Regions from separate parts of the Streptomyces sp. NPDC054887 genome, predicted to be linked through region 1. Evidence: riboswitches for the same ligand, from Rfam matches in the RefSeq annotation. Region 1 holds a riboswitch; the other holds the start of a gene.

Region 1 (9,715 bases):
AGCTTCGAGGCGCTCACCAAGGCCATCCGGCTCATCAACGCGGGCGCCCGCTTCATCTGCACCAACCCCGACGAGACCGGCCCCAGCAGGGAGGGGCCGCTGCCCGCCACCGGAGCCGTCGCCGCGCTGATCACCAAGGCGACCGGCAAGGACCCGTACTTCGCGGGCAAGCCGAACCCACTGATGATGCGCACGGGGCTGAACGCGATCGGCGCGCACTCCGAGACCAGCGCGATGATCGGCGACCGGATGGACACCGATGTGCTCGCCGGCCTGGAGGCGGGCATGGAGACGTTCCTGGTGCTGACCGGTCTGACCGGTCCGGCGGACGTCGACCGCTACCCGTTCCGCCCCTCGACGATCGTCGACTCCATCGCGGACCTCGTCGACCGCGTCTGACCGGCCGCCCCTCACCGCGGGCGGATCAGCGGCTCGTACCGCTCGAACCGCGGATGCCCCGAGGGGACCCGCACGGCTCTCACCGCAGAGGGCTCCAGGGGCCCGTCCGGCCCAAGGCAGGGCCCCTGGAGATGCGGAAACGGCCCGTACCGGTGAATCTTCCTAGTACAGGAGGTTCACTATGCGTTCGATACAGCTTGCTCTGTGTGCAGGCGTGGCGGCTGCGGCGGTCATGGCGCCCGCGGCCGCCGCACACGCCGCCCCCGCCGGCGAAGACGCCGAGGGGCGGGTCCACGTCACCCCCTCCACCATCGCCGCGGGCGGCGAGGTGGATCTGCGGGTCGACGTGTGCCGGGGCAGACACGCCACCGGTACGTCCGACGCCTTCGCCTCGCCCGCGCACTTCAGCCCCGCGGCGGACCGGGGCGACCTGTTCGCCGAGGCCCGCGTCCGGTCGGACGCCGAGGCCGGCGACTACGACATCTGGGTCAGGTGCAAGGACGGCGGGCGGGCCACCGGCACCGTCACGGTGGTCCACCACCACAACCCCACGCACCACCCGACCCACCATGAAACCCCGATCGCGCCCGTCCACGCGGGCGGCGGCGGCACGGCCGAGGTGGCCGCGGCCGACGAGGGCGGTCCGGGCACGCCGCACACCGTGATCGGTCTCGTGCTCGCGGGCGTCGCCGCGGTGGCCGTGGCGTACCGGAGCGTGCGCCGTCGTCGCACGGACTCGGACTGACATGTCCGCCGAGGACCGCCCGGCCGGTGGCGGCGGGCGGCTGCTGACCGGCGTCGCGTGGGCCGTGCTGCTGCTCGGGCTCTGGCTGTGGGGCCGGGACGTGACCGAGGGGCCCGGCGGCAGTTCGGCGCCCACCACCGGAGACGTGGCCGCGGTCGGCCGGCCGCTGGGGGCGCCGCTGCCGCCCGCGCACGCGCCCGTCGAGGGCGCGTCGCCGAAGAGTGTCGCCGTGCCCTCCATCGGGGTCTCGGCCCCGGTCGTGCCGAGAGGGCTCGACGCGTCCGGCGCCGTCGATCCGCCGCCGTACCACCAGCCGTCGAAGGTCGGCTGGTACGAGGACGGAACGCTGCCCGGCGCCGCGGGAGTCGCCCTGCTCGTCGGCCATGTCGACACCGAGAGCAAACCGGCCGTCTTCTACGGTCTGAGCGCCGCCCGCCCGGGCGAGAAGGTCCGGGTCGCGGGGGCCGGTGGCCGGAGCCTGGAGTTCACCATCGACGACATCCAGGTCTTCACCCGCGAACGCTTCGACCCGCAGAAGGTGTACGGCCCCCGCCACGGCGACCGGGCGGAACTGCGCCTGATCACCTGCGGGGGCACGTACGACAAGAAGGCCCGCACCTACACGGCCAACGTCGTGGTGTCGGCCTACCTCACCGGTACGGGCAAGGGCTGACCGGCCGCCGCTACGCCGCCACCGGAGCGGCCGCCGGAGCCGTGCGTCCGGCGGCCCGCAGGCCCAGCGCACCGAAGACCCCGGCGAACACGGCCCACAGGACCGCGTGCGAGGCCAGCGACAGCATCCGGAAGTCCCACAGCAGCGTCGCCGCCACCGGGACCTCGTCCGGGTTGCCCGGCAGGGCGAAGAGCACCGCGAGCGTGGCGACCGCCGTGACGGCCACCGCGACTTGGCGCACCGGCAGGGACCGGTCGGCGAGGCGTACGTACAGCTGCCACGCCAGCACCATGCCGAGGACGCCGATCACGACGGCGGCCAGCCACAGGGCCTGGCGGTCCGTGACGGTGCCGGAGTCGCCGACGCCAGGCGGGTTGGCGGGATAGCGCAGTCCCGGCAGCAGCGAGACCGCCGTGAAGGCGGCCGCGCCGAAGGCCAGGGCGCGCGGCCACGGCCGCTCGCCCAGACCCGTCCGGCGGTGCACCAGCGCGTACGCGAGGGTGAACAGGACGCCCAGCGCGAGACCCATGACGACCGCCGTGACGACGAGTCCGAGGTGCTGGGTGGAACGCGAGAACAGCTCTTCGTGGTGCTGCACGGCCGTGGCGGCCGTGCCGTGCGCGTGCTCCCCGGCGGACCGTGCCTCCTCCAGGCGGATGGCACGGTCCATCAGGGGCTCGGCCAGCAGGAGCGAGAAGAGACCGGCGGTGAGACCGGCCGCCCCGCCCGCCGCGAGACCGCGCCCGAGCAGGGGCAGTAGGGGGGTCGACATGGTACTGACGGCCCCGATCAGTGGCAGGGGGCACCGAAGAGGTGCCGGCCGTCGTGCGCGAACTCGTGCAGGTAGTCGCCGGTCGCGGAGACGACCGTGCCGTTGTCCATGAAGACCGCGTAGAGCGCGACCACGGCGATGATCGCGGCGGCGGCCATGATCAGCCAGTCGCGGGTGGTGGTCGTGGCGGACGCGACCGCCGCGGTGTCGGTGTGCTGCGCAGTGTGCAGTGACATACCGGTGTGCCTCCTTCTGGGGTTTCCACGCCCCAAATCAGGAGGACGACGGGTCAGTTCCTGACTTCCGTACGGGCGGCCTTCCGGCTCTCGTACGGTCACAGTGGCGGGACCGTCCCGGGCTTGCACCGGGTTCCTGTCCACCGTCGCCTCGATGTGTGTGGAGTTGTCCTCACGGAGAGTCCCAGCCCGGCTGAGCACTGTCAACAGGCCGTCGCCCGCCCGCCCCCGGCCCCCGGCCCGTGTGTCAGGATGGTTTCGACCGGATGTGTCCGGGGAGGGGCCGGGGGGTCCTCAGAGAATCTTCAGCGCGTCTTGGGCGCAGCCAAGGGGGAGTGGATGTACGGCAGTTACACCGGCCGTGGGCGCAGGGGTGTCCGGGTGGCCGCGGTGGGGGCCGTGGGGGCCGCGCTGCTTCTGGCGGGCTGTTCCTCCTCCGGGGGTGACGGCGGGGACGGGGCGAGCCTGCCGCCGCTGAAGCAGCAGCCGAAGGGCAGCGACCCGTACTGGGTCAATCCGGAGGGAAACGCCGCCAAGCAGGCGGCGGCGTACGCCAAGGACGGTGACGACGAGAAGGCCCGTCTCATCCGCAGGATCGCCGAGCAGCCGACCGCCGAGTGGATCGGCCCGGACAACGCCGAGGCACAGACGAGGGGATACACCGAGGCGGCCGAGAAGGCCGACCGCGACGCCCTGCTCGTCCTCTACAACATCCCGCACCGCGACTGCGGCCAGTTCTCGAAGGGGGGCGCCGCCGACGGCAACGCCTACCGGACCTGGACCGACCAGGTGGCCAAGGGCATCGGCGACCGCCCGGCCACCGTCGTCCTGGAGCCGGACGCGGTGCTGCACCTGGTCGACGGCTGCACGCCCGACGAGTTCCACGAGGAGCGGTACGACCTCCTCAAGGGCGCCATCAAGCGCCTCAAGCAGCAGCCGAAGGTCAAGGTGTACCTGGACGCGGGCAACGCGGGCTGGAAGTCCCCCGACGCGCTGTTCCAGCCGCTCCAGTGGGCGGGCATCGCGGACGCGGACGGCTTCTCGGTGAACGTCTCCAACTTCCAGACCACCGAGGTCAGCAAGGACTTCGGCAAGAAGCTGTCGGCGAAGGTGGGCGGCAAGCCGTTCGTCATCGACACCAGCCGCAACGGCAACGGCCCGTACACGGGGGGCGACCCCGCCGAGAGCTGGTGCAATCCGCCGGGCCGCGCGCTCGGTGAGAAGCCGACCACCAAGACCGGTGACGAACTGGTCGACGCGTTCCTGTGGATCAAGCGCCCCGGCGAGTCGGACGGCGACTGCAAGGGCGGCCCGAAGGCCGGCGAGTGGTACGAGGAGTACGCGCTCGAACTGGCCCGCAACGCGAAGTAGCCGCACCGAACGGGAAAGGGAGGGCCGCCCCGACGGGCGGCCCTCCCTTCGCGTCGCGTGCGGCGCCCCGCCTACGGGACCTCGATCCAGATCCCCTCGGACGGCGTTCCGTGACGGTCCGTCACGAACAGCATGTAGTAGCCCGAGGGCACCAGCGCCCGGTTCTCCGGCACCGTGACCGTGATGCCGTCCTTCGTCTTCTTCAGCCCCAGCGCGACCGTGCGCTGGTCGACGTCGGTGACATGGGTGACGGCGCTGGGCCGCATCAGCTTCGCGTCCTTGATGGACGCGGCCTGCGCCGACCCGAAGGTCGCCGTGCCGCCCCGCTCGATCTTCTTCGGTCCGCCCGTGAGCTTCGGCCGCGCGTCCCGGAAGAGGTACGGCGGCGTGTAGATCTCGATGCGCTGCTCGAAGACGCCCGGCCGGGTGTTGGCCTTGTCGGAGTACAGCGAGTCGGAACCGAAGATCATGACGCGCCCGTCGGGGAGCAGCAGCGACCCCGAGTGGTAGTTGCGGCCGACCGCCGGGTCGGCCACCCGGCGGTACCTGCCGGTCTCGGCGTCGTACAGCCGCGCCTGGAGGATGTCCGAGCCGCCGCGGCCGCGGTAGTCGTTGGAGCCGCCGGTGATCAGGACGGTGTCGTCCGGCATCAGGGACGCGCTGGGGTAGCGGGTGCCCTGGTCGAGCGAGTCGCCGTCCCGGAAGCGCGGGTTCGCCTCCTTGAGGTCGACGAGGCGCGACTTCTCGCTGGACTTCTCGGACTCGCCGACGCCGCCGCCGCCGATGACCATGTACTTCTCGTCCTGGGCGGGAGGCAGCCGCACGGTCGCGGAGGTCTCCATCATGTCCGGGTCGCTCAGGCCGGGGATCTTCTTGAACTTGTTGGTCTTCAGGTCCCAGATACCCGGCTCACGGCCCTCGTCGGCGGGCCCGTACCCGGCGTTGGAGCCCGAGTAGAACAGCTTGCCGTTGTTCATCAGGAAGATCGCGGGGTACGTCGGGAACTTCCTGATGACCCCCGTGTACGTCCACTTCTTCGTGACGGGGTCGTAGATCTCGTCCTTGCCGGGGACGATCTGGCCGATCTCGTCCAGGCCGGACAGCGACAGGACCTTGCCGTCCTCCAGCGTGGTCAGCGTCGGGTACCAGCGGGCCTCGTTCATCGGGTCGACGGTGATGTACTTCTCCGCGACCGGGTCGAACTCGTAGGCCTCCTTGATGCCCTGGAAGTCCTTCTTGTCGAGGGCGAGCTTCTGCGCGATGCCGTAGACGTTCTTGGCGTCGGTGCCGGTCAGGCCGTGGACCCGGTAGTTGTCCTCGGTGCCGGACTCGTACTTCTTGCCCGACGCCTCGGCCTCGACGTAGATGCGGCCGAGCCCCGCCTCCGTGCGCAGGAAGCGGCCGGTCTGCTTGTCGAAGATCTTCTTCGCCTTCTCCACGAGGACCGGGTCCTTGGAGACGTACGTCTTGCCGTTCTTCTTGCCGGTGAAGATGGTCCCGGCGGGCAGCGTCTTCGGGGCGTCCGGGTCCTCGTTGTGCACGATCATCAGGCCGCCGGCCTTGGTGACGTCGCCCTCGAGCTTCTCGTACCGCTTGGTGCCGCCCGCCACCAGCAGCTTCCCGTCGGGCAGCTGGGTGTGCCCGGCGCAGAACATGTCCTTGGGCGTCGGGATCTTCTTGTAGGTGTCGGTCTTCGGGTCCCACAGCACCGACTCGAACTTCTTGGCGTCGAAGTTCTTCTGGTTGTTGCCCGACCCCGCGATCAGCAGCACCTTCCCGGTGTGCAGCAGAGCGGCGTGGATCGTGTTGATGCGGAACTCCGACGGGACGTCGAGGAAGTCCCAGTGGCCGTTGGCGGCCTTGTAATCGGGCCGGTTGATCTTGTAGTCGTGGTACTGCTCCGAACCGAAACGGTAGAGCGCGGGCCCGTTCATCCCCGCCAGAGCGAGCACCACCACACCCGTTATCGCCAGGCGGCGGGTGCGGCGGCTCGGACGGTACTTCATTTCTTACGTCCCCCAAGGGCGATCTGCATGGTCTGGTCGGAGTCGGCCCACGTGGGCTTCTGCTGCGGTGCGTGGGCCTCGGGCGGGGGACCGGCCGGCGGCTCGGACTGGCTCGGCGGCGTCCCGTGCCTGCCCTGCCCCTTCTTTTTCTTCTTCTCGTCGCGGACGGTCCACCGCCAGGCGAAGATCGGCGCCGCCGTGATCATGAGGGCGAGCGTGGCCCAGGTGATCATCGCGGGGTGGTCGTGGCCGAGGAAGAAGGAGGAGACGAGGGACCCGCCGAAGACCAGGATGAAGAACAGGTGGATACGGAAGGTGCCGAAGAGCGTGTCGGGGCTGGAGGAGTCGCCCTTGGGCGTCACCACGAAGCCGGACTTGCGGCGCAGTACGGCGTCCATCAGCGAGCGCGCGTAGATCGGTGCGGAGAGCGCGGACATCACCATGCCGGCCAGGCCGCCGGAGCCCTCGGGCTCGTGCGGCGAGACGTTGTGGCGGCGGTTCCAGATGTAGAGGCCGATCTGGAGCGCGGAGGCGTTGCCGTACAGCATCATCCAGATCGCCGGGTCGATCTGGACGCCCGAGGCGCCCATGCCCAGGAACAGGGCGCAGCTGAGTGCCGCGAGGATCCAGTTCATGGCGGACATCGGGTAGAAGATGATCATCATCGTGTAGTTGAAGAGCTTGCCGGCGGGCAGCGAGCCGTAGCCCCTCCAGTACTGCTTGAGGATCGTCTCGTACGTGCCGCGCGACCAGCGGAGCTGCTGGGTGAAGAAGTCGGTCCACGCGGTCGGGCCCTCGCCGACGGCCAGCACGTCGGGCGTGTAGACCGAGCGCCACTTCCTGCCGGTGACCGGGTTCTTGGCGCGGTGGATCTCGAAGCCGGTGGCCATGTCCTCGGTGATCGAGTCGTACAGGCCGCCGATCTGCTTGAGCGCGCTGATGCGCACCGCGTTCGACGTGCCGACGAACATGGGGGCGCCGTAGCGGTTGCCCGCGCGCTGGATCAGGGCGTGGAACAGGAACTGCTGCGACTCGGCGGCCTTGGTGACGAAGGTGTCGTAGTTGCCGTAGACCTGCGGGCCGATGACGAAGCCGATGTCGGGGTCGCGGAAGTAGCCGAGCATCCGCTCCAGGTAGTTCGGCAGCGGCACGTGGTCGGTGTCGACGGACGCGAAGAAGTCGTAGTCGTCGCCGTGCGCGTCGAGCCAGGCGTTGTAGTTGCCGTGCTTGGTCTTGGCGCGGTGCGGGCCCTTGGCCTGGTTCCACTTCGCGACGCCCTTGCGGGAGAAGTGGTGCACGCCGAGGCGTTCGCAGACCTCCTTGACCGCGGGGTCGTCGCCCTCGTCGAGGAGCCATACGTGCATCAGGCCGCGGTGGCGGATCCTGACCGCCGCCTCCAGCGTCTTCGTCACCATCTCCAGCGGCTCCTTGCCGGGCACGAAGGAGGTGAGGAAGGCGACGCGGGTGCCGGTCTCGGGCACGACGGGGACCGGGTCGCGCGCGACCAGGGTCGCGTGCGCGTTCGACAGGACGTTCATCGTGCGGAAGAGCTCGATCAGGCCGATCGAGACCAGCATGACGATGTCGAGGATCAGCAGCGTGTCGTTCTTGAGGTTGGGGTCGCGCTCGGTCCAGTGCCCGGGCTGCATCAGCCAGACGAACAGGCCGAGGGACACCAGCGGCGCGGCGCACAGCAGCAGGGCGGCGCGCACGCGGTGCGGCTCCTGGGAGAGCAGCGAGCGGTACTGCACCGTGTACGGCTTGTCCGGGTCGGGCTGCGTCAGCGGTCCGGCGAGCCGGCTGTAGTGCTCGTAGTCGTACCGCGGCAGCGGCTTCTTCTGCCGTATGCGCGACCCGCCGGTCCGCAGCTGCGGGGGCACCCGGAGCTGCGCCGTCCGGGAAGGGTCGTTGTTGTGCCGGGCGCCGGTCGGCGTCGACGTCATGAGTCATCCCCCCGCACGCATGCTGGCTGCGTGTGTTCGTCGGTCTCTTCGCCCGGTGCCGGTCCCCCTCGACCATGCCGGACGCACAGGTGGCCTGCTGTCATCCCTTCAGACATGGGACGACAACCTTCCGGTTGCATGATGCCCGCCCCGGGATCTGTTCGTGAACGGGGCCCCCGCCCCCCTGCGTCCCGGCAGCCCCCCGGCTGCCCGGCTCCGCCCCCCAACTCGCCGGAGCCCTCCGCCCCGTGGGAGCCGCCGACTTCAGGACAGGGTCTACGACCCCCGCCTTGATCGCAAGGGCGAAACGAGGTGTTTCCCGGTCATACGAGGGCTTTGGGAGCCGTCTGTGATCGGCTTGCTACATGGGTTCGACGCGGAGGCGACACGCCCGGAGTGTCCGTAAAACCACCGAAGCCCCCTCACGCTCGGTGAGGGGGCTTCGACGCCATGTGCGCCGCCAGGGACTCGAACCCCGGACCCGCTGATTAAGAGTCAGCTGCTCTAACCAACTGAGCTAGCGGCGCCTGTCTGACTCGGAGAACTTTACCCGACCCTCGCGGGTGCTCGGAACCGGCCACGCCGCGTACTGTCCGTTTGATTATCATTTGGACCGTCAACATGCGTTATGTCCAGACAGTTGAAACACTGTCACCCGTGCAGATCCGCCAGAAAAACCCACGGGAGGGGAACCGCATGACGATGCCGGTTTTCGAGGAGTACGAACCCGCGGCCGACTGCGGCTGCCCCGGCTGCGCCCAGGAGCGCCGCGCCGCCGCGCTCGGCCTGACGGTCGCGGCCGGCGGCCACCCGGCCGCCCACGGGGCCCGCCGCGCGCTGGTGCTCGCCACCGCCGCGGGCGTGGTGCTCGGCGGCGGCGCGGGCGGCGCGGCGAGCGCCGTCGCCCCCGGACACGCGCCGGCCCGTACCGGAGCCGACCACGACCCGGCGACGCCGCAGGGCGGCCCCGGCCCGCTGCACGGCGGCCGGCCGGGCAAGGCGACCCCGACCGCGCACACGACCACGAGCACCACGCGGCCGGCCCTGCGGTTCACGACCCGGGCCGAGATCATCGACCGTGCCAAGCGCTGGCTGGACGCCAAGGTCCCGTACAGCATGGAGAAGTACTGGAGCGACGGATACCGGCAGGACTGCTCGGGGTACGTCTCGATGGCCTGGAACCTCGACGGCAACGAGTGGACGGGAAGCCTCGCCCAGTACGGCACGCTCACCGCCAAGGAGCAGCTGGAGCCCGGCGACATCCTGCTCTTCCACAATCCGGCCGATCCGAACAAGGGATCGCACGTCACGATCTTCGGCGGCTGGACCGACTCCTCCCTGACCCACTACATCGCGTACGAGCAGACCCGCCCGCACACCCGCAGGCTGGCCACCCCGTACGCGTACTGGAACAACTCCTCGCGCTACGTCGGCTACCGCTACAACGGGCTCAGCGGCGGGGCCGCCGGCGGCGGGGCGACCGTTACGGCCTATCCGGGCGCGAAGCACTTCGGGCCGGGCGCCAACAACCGGTACGTCACCCGGCTCGGCAAGATGCTCGTCGCCCGGG
Region 2 (9,715 bases), on a different contig from region 1:
GTGGTGAAGTTGCCGAGCCAGACCGTCGCCGTCTGGTTCTGCTGGCTCATCAGCATCAGCGCGTACAGGTACTCGTTCCACGCCTGGATGAAGCCGTACACCGAGGTCGCCACCATGCCGGGGGCGAGCAGCGGGAAGACGACGCGGACGAACGCTCCGGAGCGGGTGCAGCCGTCGACCATGGCCGCCTCCTCCAGCTCCTTGGGGATGTTCACGATGAAGCCGCGCAGCGTCCACACGGTGAAGGGGAGGACGAAGGTCAGGTACGTGATGATGAGTCCGGTGATCTTGTCGTACTGACCGAACTCGTTCAGGAGCAGGAAGACCGGGATGATCATGGCGACCAGCGGGACCATCTGGACCGCGAGGATGCCGACGATCACGATCTTGCGGCCCCGGAAGGCGAACCGCGAGATGGCGAGCGCGGCGAGCATGCCGACCACGATGCCGATGACGACCACGACGGAGGAGACGGCCAGGCTGCGGCCGACCGGGCCCCAGAAGTCCGCCACGTCGAACGCGCGCCGGAAGTTCTCCAGCGTGAACGGGCTGGGGAAGAACTGGGGGTTGGGATCGATCGCGTCCTTGGCGGGCTTGAACGCCGTGTTGAGCATCCAGTAGACCGGGAAGCCCATGACGACGAAGACCAGCAGCCCGAGGGCGTTCCAGCCGGCCCTGCCCCTCCTGCCCCTCCGGGGACGGCTCGTGGCGGGAGCGCTCCTGGGGGGCGCGACGGCGGCGGGAGCCGCGGTGGTCGAGGTCACTCCACCTCTCCGATCTTGAGCATCTGACGCATGTAGACGGCGACCACGCCCAGCAGCAGCAAGACGGTGACCAGGGCGATGGCGGAGCCGCCGGAGTAGTCGTTGACCACGAACGCCTTCTGGTACGAGTACGTGGTGAGCAGCTGGAACTCGGCTTCCGGGTTGCCGCCCCGCATCACGAAGACCTGCGGGAAGACGCCCATGTCCCAGATCACCGACAGCGTGGTCAGCATGACGAGGATGGGCTTGAGGATGGGCAGGGTGACCCAGCGGAACACGCCCCAGGCACCGGCTCCGTCGAGCCGGGCGGCCTCTTCCATCTCCTTGGGGACCTGCGTCAGACCGGCGCTGAGCGTGATCACGACGAAGGGAACGGCGCCCCACACGACGAGCAGCATGATGACGGCCAGGCCCTGCGGGCCGCTGGCGAACCAGTTGTGGCCGACCATCTCGACTCCGGGCAGTTTGCTCAGCAGCCAGTTGAGCACGCCGTAGTCGGTGTCGAAGATCCACTTGAAGATGGCCGTGGCGACGATGATCGGCATGCCCCAGCTCGCGACCAGGGCGATGCTGATGAGCGCCTTCACCCAGCCGGACACCCGCTGCATCAGCAGGGCGATCAGCATGCCGAGCACCATGGTCAGGATGACGGCGCCGGCCGTGAAGACGACGGTCCGTACGACCACCGCCCAGAACTCGCCGTCGCCGAGTATCGCGGTGAAGTTCTTCAGGCCGACCCACTCGGCCTCCTTGAAGCCCCACAGCTCCGATTTACCGAAACTCTGGAACGACAGCGTCACCAGCCGCACCAGCGGATAGCCCATGACGAGCACGATGACCAGCAGGCAGGGAGCGAGCAGCGCCCACGGCACGGCGGCGGCGCCGGCGGACGGCTTCCTGACGGGTTTTCCGGGCACCCGCGCCCCGGTTCGCGGCGACGGCGCCGGCCGCGTCGGCGGCGCCTTGGCGGTGGTTGTCTCTGCGGCACTCATCGCGCGCTCCTCACAGCTCCCTCTGCTACTGCGGGCGGGCAGGGCCACGCCGGTACGGCGGTGGCCCTGCCCGCTCGAGGTCACTTGGTGTTGATGACCTTGTCGATCTTGGCGTCGGCGGCCTTCGCGGCGGCCTCGACCGACTTCTTGCCGGTGCCGATCTCCTGGAGCATGGTCTGGAGGATCTTGCCCTTCTCGACCTGGCCCCAGCCGGGAGCGGTGGGAACGAACCAGCTGGACGCGGCGGCGGTGGCCGGGACGGCGGTCGCCGGGTCCGACTTCAGGGGCTCCAGGTCCGACTTGTTGTTCGGGAGGTTGCCCTTGCCGACGAGGCCCTTCTGACCCTCGGCGCCGGTGAACGCGTTGATCCACTCCGCCGCGGCGGCCTGGGCGTCGGACTTGACCGGGATGGCCAGGTCGGAACCGCCGAGGAAGACCGGGAGGTTCTTGCCGGACGGGCCGGGCATCACGAAGCTCTCGATCTTGTCGGCGAGCTTGCCGACCTTGTCGTTCTTCGGGTCGGCGGCGGTCCCGCCCTCCCACGCGGCGGCGAACATCGTCGCGGCCTTGCCCTGGCCGAAGACGACCGGGCGGTCGGCCTCGTCCTTGGTCTTGTCCGCGTGCATGTACTTGTCGAGGACCTTCTTGTACTCGCCCAGGCCCTTGAGGGACTCGGCGGAGGACAGGTTGGACTTCCACTGGTCGCCGGACTGCTCGGCGATGGAGCCGCCGGCGTCGTAGACGAACGACATGGCCGCGTACCAGTCGGGCGACGGCTGGTACCAGGCGCTGAACTTGTCGCCCTTCTTCTTCTGGATCTTGTCCAGTGCGGAGGTGAGCTCCTTGTACGTCTTCGGCGGGGTCTTCACGCCCGCCTCGGCGGCGATGTCCTTGCGCCAGGTGCCGACGCGGCCACCGGCGTAGTAGGGCACGCCGTACGTCTTGCCCTCGTACGTGACGGACAGCTTGAGGCCGTCGAGCCACTCGTCCGACTTGTCGAACTTCGACGGGTCGACCTCGGCGAAGGCGCCGGTGGACATGTAGCCGACCATCTCCGAGTTGCCCATCTCGACGACGTCGGGGGCCTTGTCCGTGGCGAGTACGGCGTCGAGCTTGGCGTTCTTGTCCGGCCAGCCGTAGTACTCGTGCTTGATCTTGATGCCCGGGTACTTCTTGGCGATCTTGTCGTCGGCCGCCTTGACCAGTTCGGGCCAGTTGTTCTGGGCGTCGACCGTGAGCCAGACCGTGAGCTCCTTGGGCTTCGCCTTGTCGCCACCGCCCGTGCCGCCCGAGTCGCCACACGCCGCCATGCCGACCATCATGCCCGCGACGCCTATCGCCGCGATGAGCTTGCGCTTCACGCCACCCTCCTCAGGGATGCCTGCAACCCCCCTGCCCACCGCGAAGACTTACGACAAGTACTGCCCGGGGGTGGGACCTTGGTCTTTAATGGTTTAGACCAGTACCGGGAGCTTGGCCTAGACCTTTATGGGTGTCAAGGGTGTATAAGAAGGGCTCTCGCGTCCGTTATCGGACCGACACCTGAGCAAGGGCGACGACCTTCGGCGAGGCCGTGCCACCATGTGAGCCGCGACAGTCGGAGGAGCCGGTGACGGCAGCAGCACAGAAGTCGGAAAGGCGGGTCATGGCCACGGACGGGGGCGGCACGGAGGCCGAGGGCACGGCGGCGGCGACGACACGCAGCGCGCGCGTGCCCAAGTACTACCGGCTCAAGCGCCATTTGCTGGACATGACGGAAACCCTCCCGCCGGGGACGCCCGTACCGCCGGAGCGGACCCTCGCGGCCGAGTTCGACACGTCCCGCACGACCGTGCGCCAGGCGCTCCAGGAACTGGTCGTCGAGGGCCGCCTGGAGCGGATCCAGGGCAAGGGCACGTTCGTGGCCAAGCCCAAGGTCTCGCAGGCGCTGCAACTCACCTCGTACACCGAGGACATGCGCGCGCAGGGCCTGGAGCCCACGTCCCAGCTGCTGGACATCGGCTACGTCACCGCGGACGACACGCTCGCCGGGCTGCTCGACATCTCGGCGGGCGGGCGGGTCCTGCGCATCGAACGGCTGCGGCTGGCGAGCGGCGAGCCGATGGCGATCGAGACGACGCACCTGTCGGCGAAGCGCTTCCCGGCGCTGCGCCGCTCGCTCGTCAAGTACACCTCGCTCTACACGGCGCTGGCGGAGGTCTACGACGTCCGTCTCGCCGAGGCCGAGGAGACCATCGAGACCTCGCTGGCCACCCCGCGCGAGGCCGGGCTGCTCGGCACGGACGTGGGCCTGCCGATGCTGATGCTCTCCCGGCACTCGATCGACGGGAACGGCGAACCGGTGGAATGGGTGCGTTCCGTCTACCGCGGCGACCGCTACAAGTTCGTGGCGAACCTCAAGCGGCCCACGGACTGACACGGCGGCGCTCCACACAGCGGCCGAGGGCCCGGGCGGCGTCCGAAGCGGCCCGGGGGCCGAGGGAGTTCTGGTACGGCTCCGACCTGCAATGGTCGGGCCGTGTCCGTACCGATATGCGGACGGGGGGTTACGCCCGGCGGTCACAGCACCTAGATTTCGCGCACGTTACGAGAAAGATCGCGCGAGGGGACGGACCGTCATGCCGGAGCCGCAGTCGACAACACCAGCCCAGAGACGACGGGCCCTGTCCCCGAAGTCCATCGCCGTGTGGAGCGCCGTGGCTCTCGTCGGCGCCATCGCCTGGGCGGTGCTCGCCCTTTCGCGCGGCGAGGAGGTCTCCGCCGCCTGGATGCTGGCGGCGGCCCTCGGCTCGTACGCCATCGCGTACCGCTTCTACTCGCGCTTCATCGCCCACCGGGTGCTGAAGGTCGACAAGAACCGGGCCACTCCGGCCGAGCGGCTCGACAACGGTGTCGACTTCCACCCGACCGACCGCCGCGTGCTGTTCGGGCACCACTTCGCCGCCATCGCGGGCGCGGGCCCGCTGGTCGGTCCCGTGCTGGCCGCGCAGATGGGCTACCTGCCCGGCACGATATGGATCATCGTCGGCGTCATCCTCGCCGGCGCCGTCCAGGACATGGTGACGCTCTTCTTCTCCACCCGCCGCGACGGCCGTTCGCTCGGCCAGATGGCGCGGGACGAGATAGGGCCGTTCGGCGGCGCGGCGGCGCTGGTCGCCGTCTTCGCCATCATGATCATCCTGCTGGCGGTGCTCGCGCTGGTCATCGTGAACGCGCTGGCGCATTCGCCCTGGGGCGTCTTCTCCATCGGCATGACCATCCCGATCGCCCTCTTCATGGGCGTCTACCTGCGCGTGCTGCGGCCCGGCCGGGTCAGCGAGGTCTCGCTGATCGGCGTCGCGCTGCTGCTGCTCGCGATCGTCTCGGGCGGCTGGGTCGCGGAGTCCTCGTGGGCGGACACGTTCACGCTGGAGCCGGGCACGCTCGTCGTCTGGATGATCGTGTACGGCTTCCTGGCCTCGGTCCTCCCGGTGTGGCTGCTGCTCGCCCCGCGCGACTACCTCTCCACCTTCATGAAGGTCGGCACCATCGCGCTGCTCGCGCTCGGCGTGTTCATCGCCCTGCCGACGATGAAGATGCCCGCCGTCACCGACTTCGCGACCAGCGGCACGGGACCGGTCTTCGCCGGCTCGATGTTCCCGTTCGTCTTCATCACCATCGCCTGCGGCGCGCTGTCCGGCTTCCACTCCCTGGTCTCCTCGGGCACCACCCCGAAGATGGTCCAGAAGGAGACGCAGATCCGGATGATCGGCTACGGGGCGATGCTGACCGAGTCGTTCGTCGCCGTGATGGCGATGATCACGGCCTGCATCATCGACCCGGGGCTGTACTTCGCCATCAACTCGCCCGTCGGCGTGGTCGGGGACAGCGTCCAGGCGGCGTCCGAGGCGGTGACCAACCTCGGCTTCTCCATCTCCCCGGAGGCCCTGGCCCAGGCGGCCAAGGACGTCGAGGAGCAGAGCCTGCTGTCGCGCACCGGCGGCGCGCCGACGTTCGCGCTCGGCATGTCGGAGATCTTCTCCGCCGTCGTCGGCGGCACCGCGATGAAGGCGTTCTGGTACCACTTCGCCATCATGTTCGAGGCGCTGTTCATCCTCACCACGGTCGACGCCGGCACCCGCGTCGGGCGCTTCATGCTCCAGGACATGCTGGGCAACGTCTACAAGCCGTTCCGCCAGGTGAGCTGGAAGCCGGGCGTCTGGTTCGCCAGCGCGGTCGTCGTCGGCGGCTGGGGCTACTTCCTGTGGGTCGGCGTGCACGACCCGCTGGGCGGCATCAACCAGCTCTTCCCGCTCTTCGGCATCGCCAACCAGCTCCTGGCCGCCGTCGCGCTCGCCGTCTGCACCACCCTGCTCGTGAAGTCCGGCCGCCTGAAGTGGGCCTGGGTGACGGCGGTGCCGCTCGCGTGGGACGTGGCGGTCACGCTCACCGCCAGCTGGCAGAAGATCTTCTCGGACGACGTGAAGGTCGGCTTCTTCGCGCAGCGCGACAAGTACCAGGCGGGCATCGACGCGGGCCAGGTGCTGCCGCCCGCGAAGAACATGGACCAGATGCACACCGTCGTCACCAACTCGACCGTCGACGGCGTGCTGTGCGCGCTCTTCGCGATCCTCATCGTGGTGGTGCTCGCGGACGCCGGCCGGGTCTGCCTCAAGGCGATCCGCGACCCCGAGAGCGTGAAGCTCCACGAGGCTCCGTACGTCGAGTCCCGGCTCGTCGCGCCGGCCTCGATCATCGCGACCAAGGAGGAGAAGGCCGAGCTGGTAGCGGCCGGTGTCGGCCCCGAGGGCGGCAACCGCAAGGAGACGGCGCCGGCCGGGGCGGGGACGTCCGAATGACGTTGACGGACGTGCGAAGGGCGGCGGGCCGCATCCGCTGGTACGTCCGCGAGCTGACGGGCGAGTCGGCGTACGACCGGTACGTCGCCCACGCGCGGTCCTGCGACCCGCAAGCGCCGGTCATGACGCGCCGCGAGTTCGAACGCGGCCGCACCGACGCCCGCGAGGCGGATCCCCGCGAGGGCTTCCGCTGCTGCTGAGCACGGCCGACGGGCCGTCGCGTTTCCTCACCGGGGTACGCGGCGGCCCGTCGGCGCGTCAGCGCACCCACTCCTTGAGGGCCTCGGTCTCCAGCCTGATGTCCACTGGACCGGGCAGCGTCAAGGGCTTGCCGAAGGGGACGATGTGCGCGTTCTCGTACCGCACGCCGTCGGGCTCGCTGTAGACCGTCACCTCGCAGGTGTCCCGGTCGATCAACAGGTACACCGGAATGCCGGTCTGGGCGTAGGCGCGGGGCTTCTCCACCCGGTCGCGCTGGTCGGTGTCGGTGTCGTACGACGTGACCTCGACGACCATGAGCACCTGATCCGGGTCGGCCCACTCGCCTTGGCCGACGAAGGCGTCACTGGGCGCGAGTGAGCCGTCGGGGCGCGCGCGCCCCTTCCGGTAGGCCTGCACCTTCAGCCCTTGGTCGGGATGGAGCCACAGCTCGGGGCGGGACTGCATACAGATGCGCGTCAACCACTGAATGATCCGCCCGTGATCACCGTCCGGCACAACCCTGCTCCTCAGCCTCCCGTCGATGAGCTCCAGCCGCACGCCCTCGGTCGTGCGGGTCAGTATGCGCGTGGCCTCGTCGAACTCTTCGGGGAGCAGGTGGGGCCGGTCGTCGACGGCTGACATGGGCGTACCTCCTTGTGTTCACGACGATAGCCGAGAGCTGTGACAGCCGCCCTGATCCTCCTCGCGCGACACAACATGTGGGGGGTGCAACTCCCCACCGCCCCCACATGTATGCTCATGCTCGCTGTCGCCGCAGGGGAATCCGGTGTGAATCCGGAACTGTCCCGCAACGGTGTGATCGGTGCGCTTTTGCGCACCCAGGAGTCCGAGGACCTGCCGACGGCGTATCCGGCTCGACCGAACCGGGTACCGACACGTCCGGGCCTCGCGGTTGGGCCTGTGGATGCTACGCGGTGCGCCGCCCCCGCGGGGTGACGCGCGCCCGTACGCCCCCACTCCTCCCCCGCCGGCCCCGAGCCGAGCGAGGGAGAGCACCCCGTGACCATCGCGTCAGCCGATCCGGCAACCGCCACGGAGTCGACGGAGTCGTCCGACGGACCCGGAGCCGGGACCGCACTGCTGCGGACCCTCACCGACCTGACCGTCGACCTCCCCGACACCGACCCGGGCAGAGTCGCCGCAGCCGCGCTGCGCGGCCGCAACGCGGCGTCGGACGCGGCCGAGCTCCGGGGCCTCGCCACCGACGCCGCCGCCGGTCTGATCGCCGAGGACCCGGCGTACTCCCGGCTCGCGGCCCGCCTCCTGACCCGGACGATCCGCGACGAGGCGGCGACACAGGGCGTCCGCACGTTCTCCGACTCGGTCTCCGTCGGCCACCGCGAGGGCCTCATCGCCGACCGTACGGCCGCCTTCGTGACCGCCCACGCGGCCCGTCTCGACGCGCTCGTGGACCCCGCCGCCGACGACCGCTTCGGCTACTTCGGCCTGCGCACGGTCTACAGCCGCTACCTCCTGCGCCACCCCATCACCCGCCAGGTGATCGAGACCCCGCAGCACTTCATGCTGCGCGTGGCGTCCGGGCTCGCCAAGGACGAGTCCCCCGCCGCCGCCGACGAGGTCGCCGCGCTGTACCGCCTGATGAGCCGCCTGGACTACCTGCCGTCCTCGCCGACCCTCTTCAACTCCGGTACGCGCCACCCGCAGATGTCGTCCTGCTACCTGCTGGACTCGCCGCTCGACGAGCTCGACTCGATCTACGGCCGCTACCACGAGGTCGCGCGCCTGTCCAAGCACGCGGGCGGCATCGGCCTCTCGTACTCCCGCATCCGCGCCCGCGGCTCCCTGATCCGCGGCACGAACGGCCATTCCAACGGCATCGTCCCCTTCCTGCGCACCCTCGACTCGTCGGTCGCCGCCGTCAACCAGGGCGGCCGGCGCAAGGGCGCGGCCTGCGTCTACCTGGAGACCTGGCACGCGGACATCGAGGAGTTCCTGGAGCTGCGCGACAACACGGGTGAGGAGGCGCGGCGTACGCACAACCTGAACCTCGCGCACTGGATCCCCGACGAGTTCATGCGCCGCGTCGACGCGGACGCCGACTGGTCGCTGTTCTCGCCCTCCGACGTGCCCGAGCTGGTCGACCTGTGGGGCGACGCGTTCGACCAGGCGTACCGCAAGGCCGAGGCCGACGGACTCGCCCGTACGACGATTCCCGCGCGCCAGCTGTACGGCCGGATGATGCGCACCCTGGCGCAGACCGGCAACGGCTGGATGACGTTCAAGGACGCGTCGAACCGTACGGCGAACCAGACGGCGGAGCCCGGGTCGGTCGTCCACTCCTCGAACCTGTGCACCGAGATCCTGGAGGTGACGGACGACGGGGAGACCGCCGTCTGCAACCTCGGTTCCGTCAACCTCGGTTCGTTCGTTCTCGGGAACGGCGAGATCGACTGGGAGCGGCTGGACGAGACCGTGCGTACGGCCGTCACGTTCCTCGACCGCGTCGTCGACATCAACTTCTACCCGACCGAGCAGGCCGGCCGCTCCAACGCCAAGTGGCGCCCGGTGGGCCTGGGCGCGATGGGCCTCCAGGACGTCTTCTTCAAGCTGCGCCTGCCCTTCGACTCCCCCGAGGCCCGCGACCTGTCCACCCGGATCGCCGAGCGCATCATGCTCGCCGCGTACGAGGCGTCCTGCGACCTCGCCGAGGTCAGCGGCCCGCTCCCGGCCTGGGAGAAGACCCGCGCGGCGCGCGGCGTCCTGCACCCCGACCACTACGGCGTCGAGGTCACCTGGCCGGAGCGGTGGGACGCGCTGCGCGCCCGTATCGCCAAAACGGGCATGCGCAACTCGCTGCTCCTGGCGATCGCGCCGACCGCGACCATCGCGTCGATCGCGGGCGTGTACGAGTGCATCGAGCCGCAGGTCTCCAACCTCT

Evidence for each region. A riboswitch is a leader RNA that binds a small molecule or an ion and turns the genes downstream of it on or off. The one in region 1 is predicted to bind cobalamin.
Region 2: another riboswitch for cobalamin. It lies ahead of ACWGH0_RS16415 (ribonucleoside-diphosphate reductase subunit alpha); the one in region 1 lies ahead of ACWGH0_RS07770 (CbtB domain-containing protein).

What each region holds. Positions count from the first base shown of each region.
Region 1 is NZ_JBSGYQ010000009.1:137,984-147,698, forward strand. It holds gene ACWGH0_RS07750 (HAD-IIA family hydrolase) at 1-399, shown strand, start outside; gene ACWGH0_RS07755 (hypothetical protein) at 581-1,144, shown strand; gene ACWGH0_RS07760 (class F sortase) at 1,146-1,817, shown strand; gene ACWGH0_RS07765 (CbtA family protein) at 1,828-2,589, opposite strand; gene ACWGH0_RS07770 (CbtB domain-containing protein) at 2,607-2,825, opposite strand; cobalamin riboswitch at 2,860-3,029, opposite strand; gene ACWGH0_RS07775 (glycoside hydrolase family 6 protein) at 3,165-4,196, shown strand; gene ACWGH0_RS07780 (galactose oxidase-like domain-containing protein) at 4,268-6,202, opposite strand; gene ACWGH0_RS07785 (glycosyltransferase family 2 protein) at 6,199-8,145, opposite strand; tRNA gene ACWGH0_RS07790 (tRNA-Lys) at 8,599-8,672, opposite strand; gene ACWGH0_RS07795 (peptidoglycan-binding protein) at 8,842-9,715, shown strand, end outside.
Region 2 is NZ_JBSGYQ010000025.1:31,301-41,015, reverse strand. It holds gene ACWGH0_RS16450 (carbohydrate ABC transporter permease) at 1-764, opposite strand, end outside; gene ACWGH0_RS16445 (carbohydrate ABC transporter permease) at 761-1,756, opposite strand; gene ACWGH0_RS16440 (extracellular solute-binding protein) at 1,837-3,117, opposite strand; gene ACWGH0_RS16435 (GntR family transcriptional regulator) at 3,402-4,172, shown strand; gene ACWGH0_RS16430 (carbon starvation CstA family protein) at 4,375-6,594, shown strand; gene ACWGH0_RS16425 (YbdD/YjiX family protein) at 6,591-6,794, shown strand; gene ACWGH0_RS16420 (Uma2 family endonuclease) at 6,853-7,437, opposite strand; cobalamin riboswitch at 7,549-7,672, shown strand; gene ACWGH0_RS16415 (ribonucleoside-diphosphate reductase subunit alpha) at 7,816-9,715, shown strand, end outside.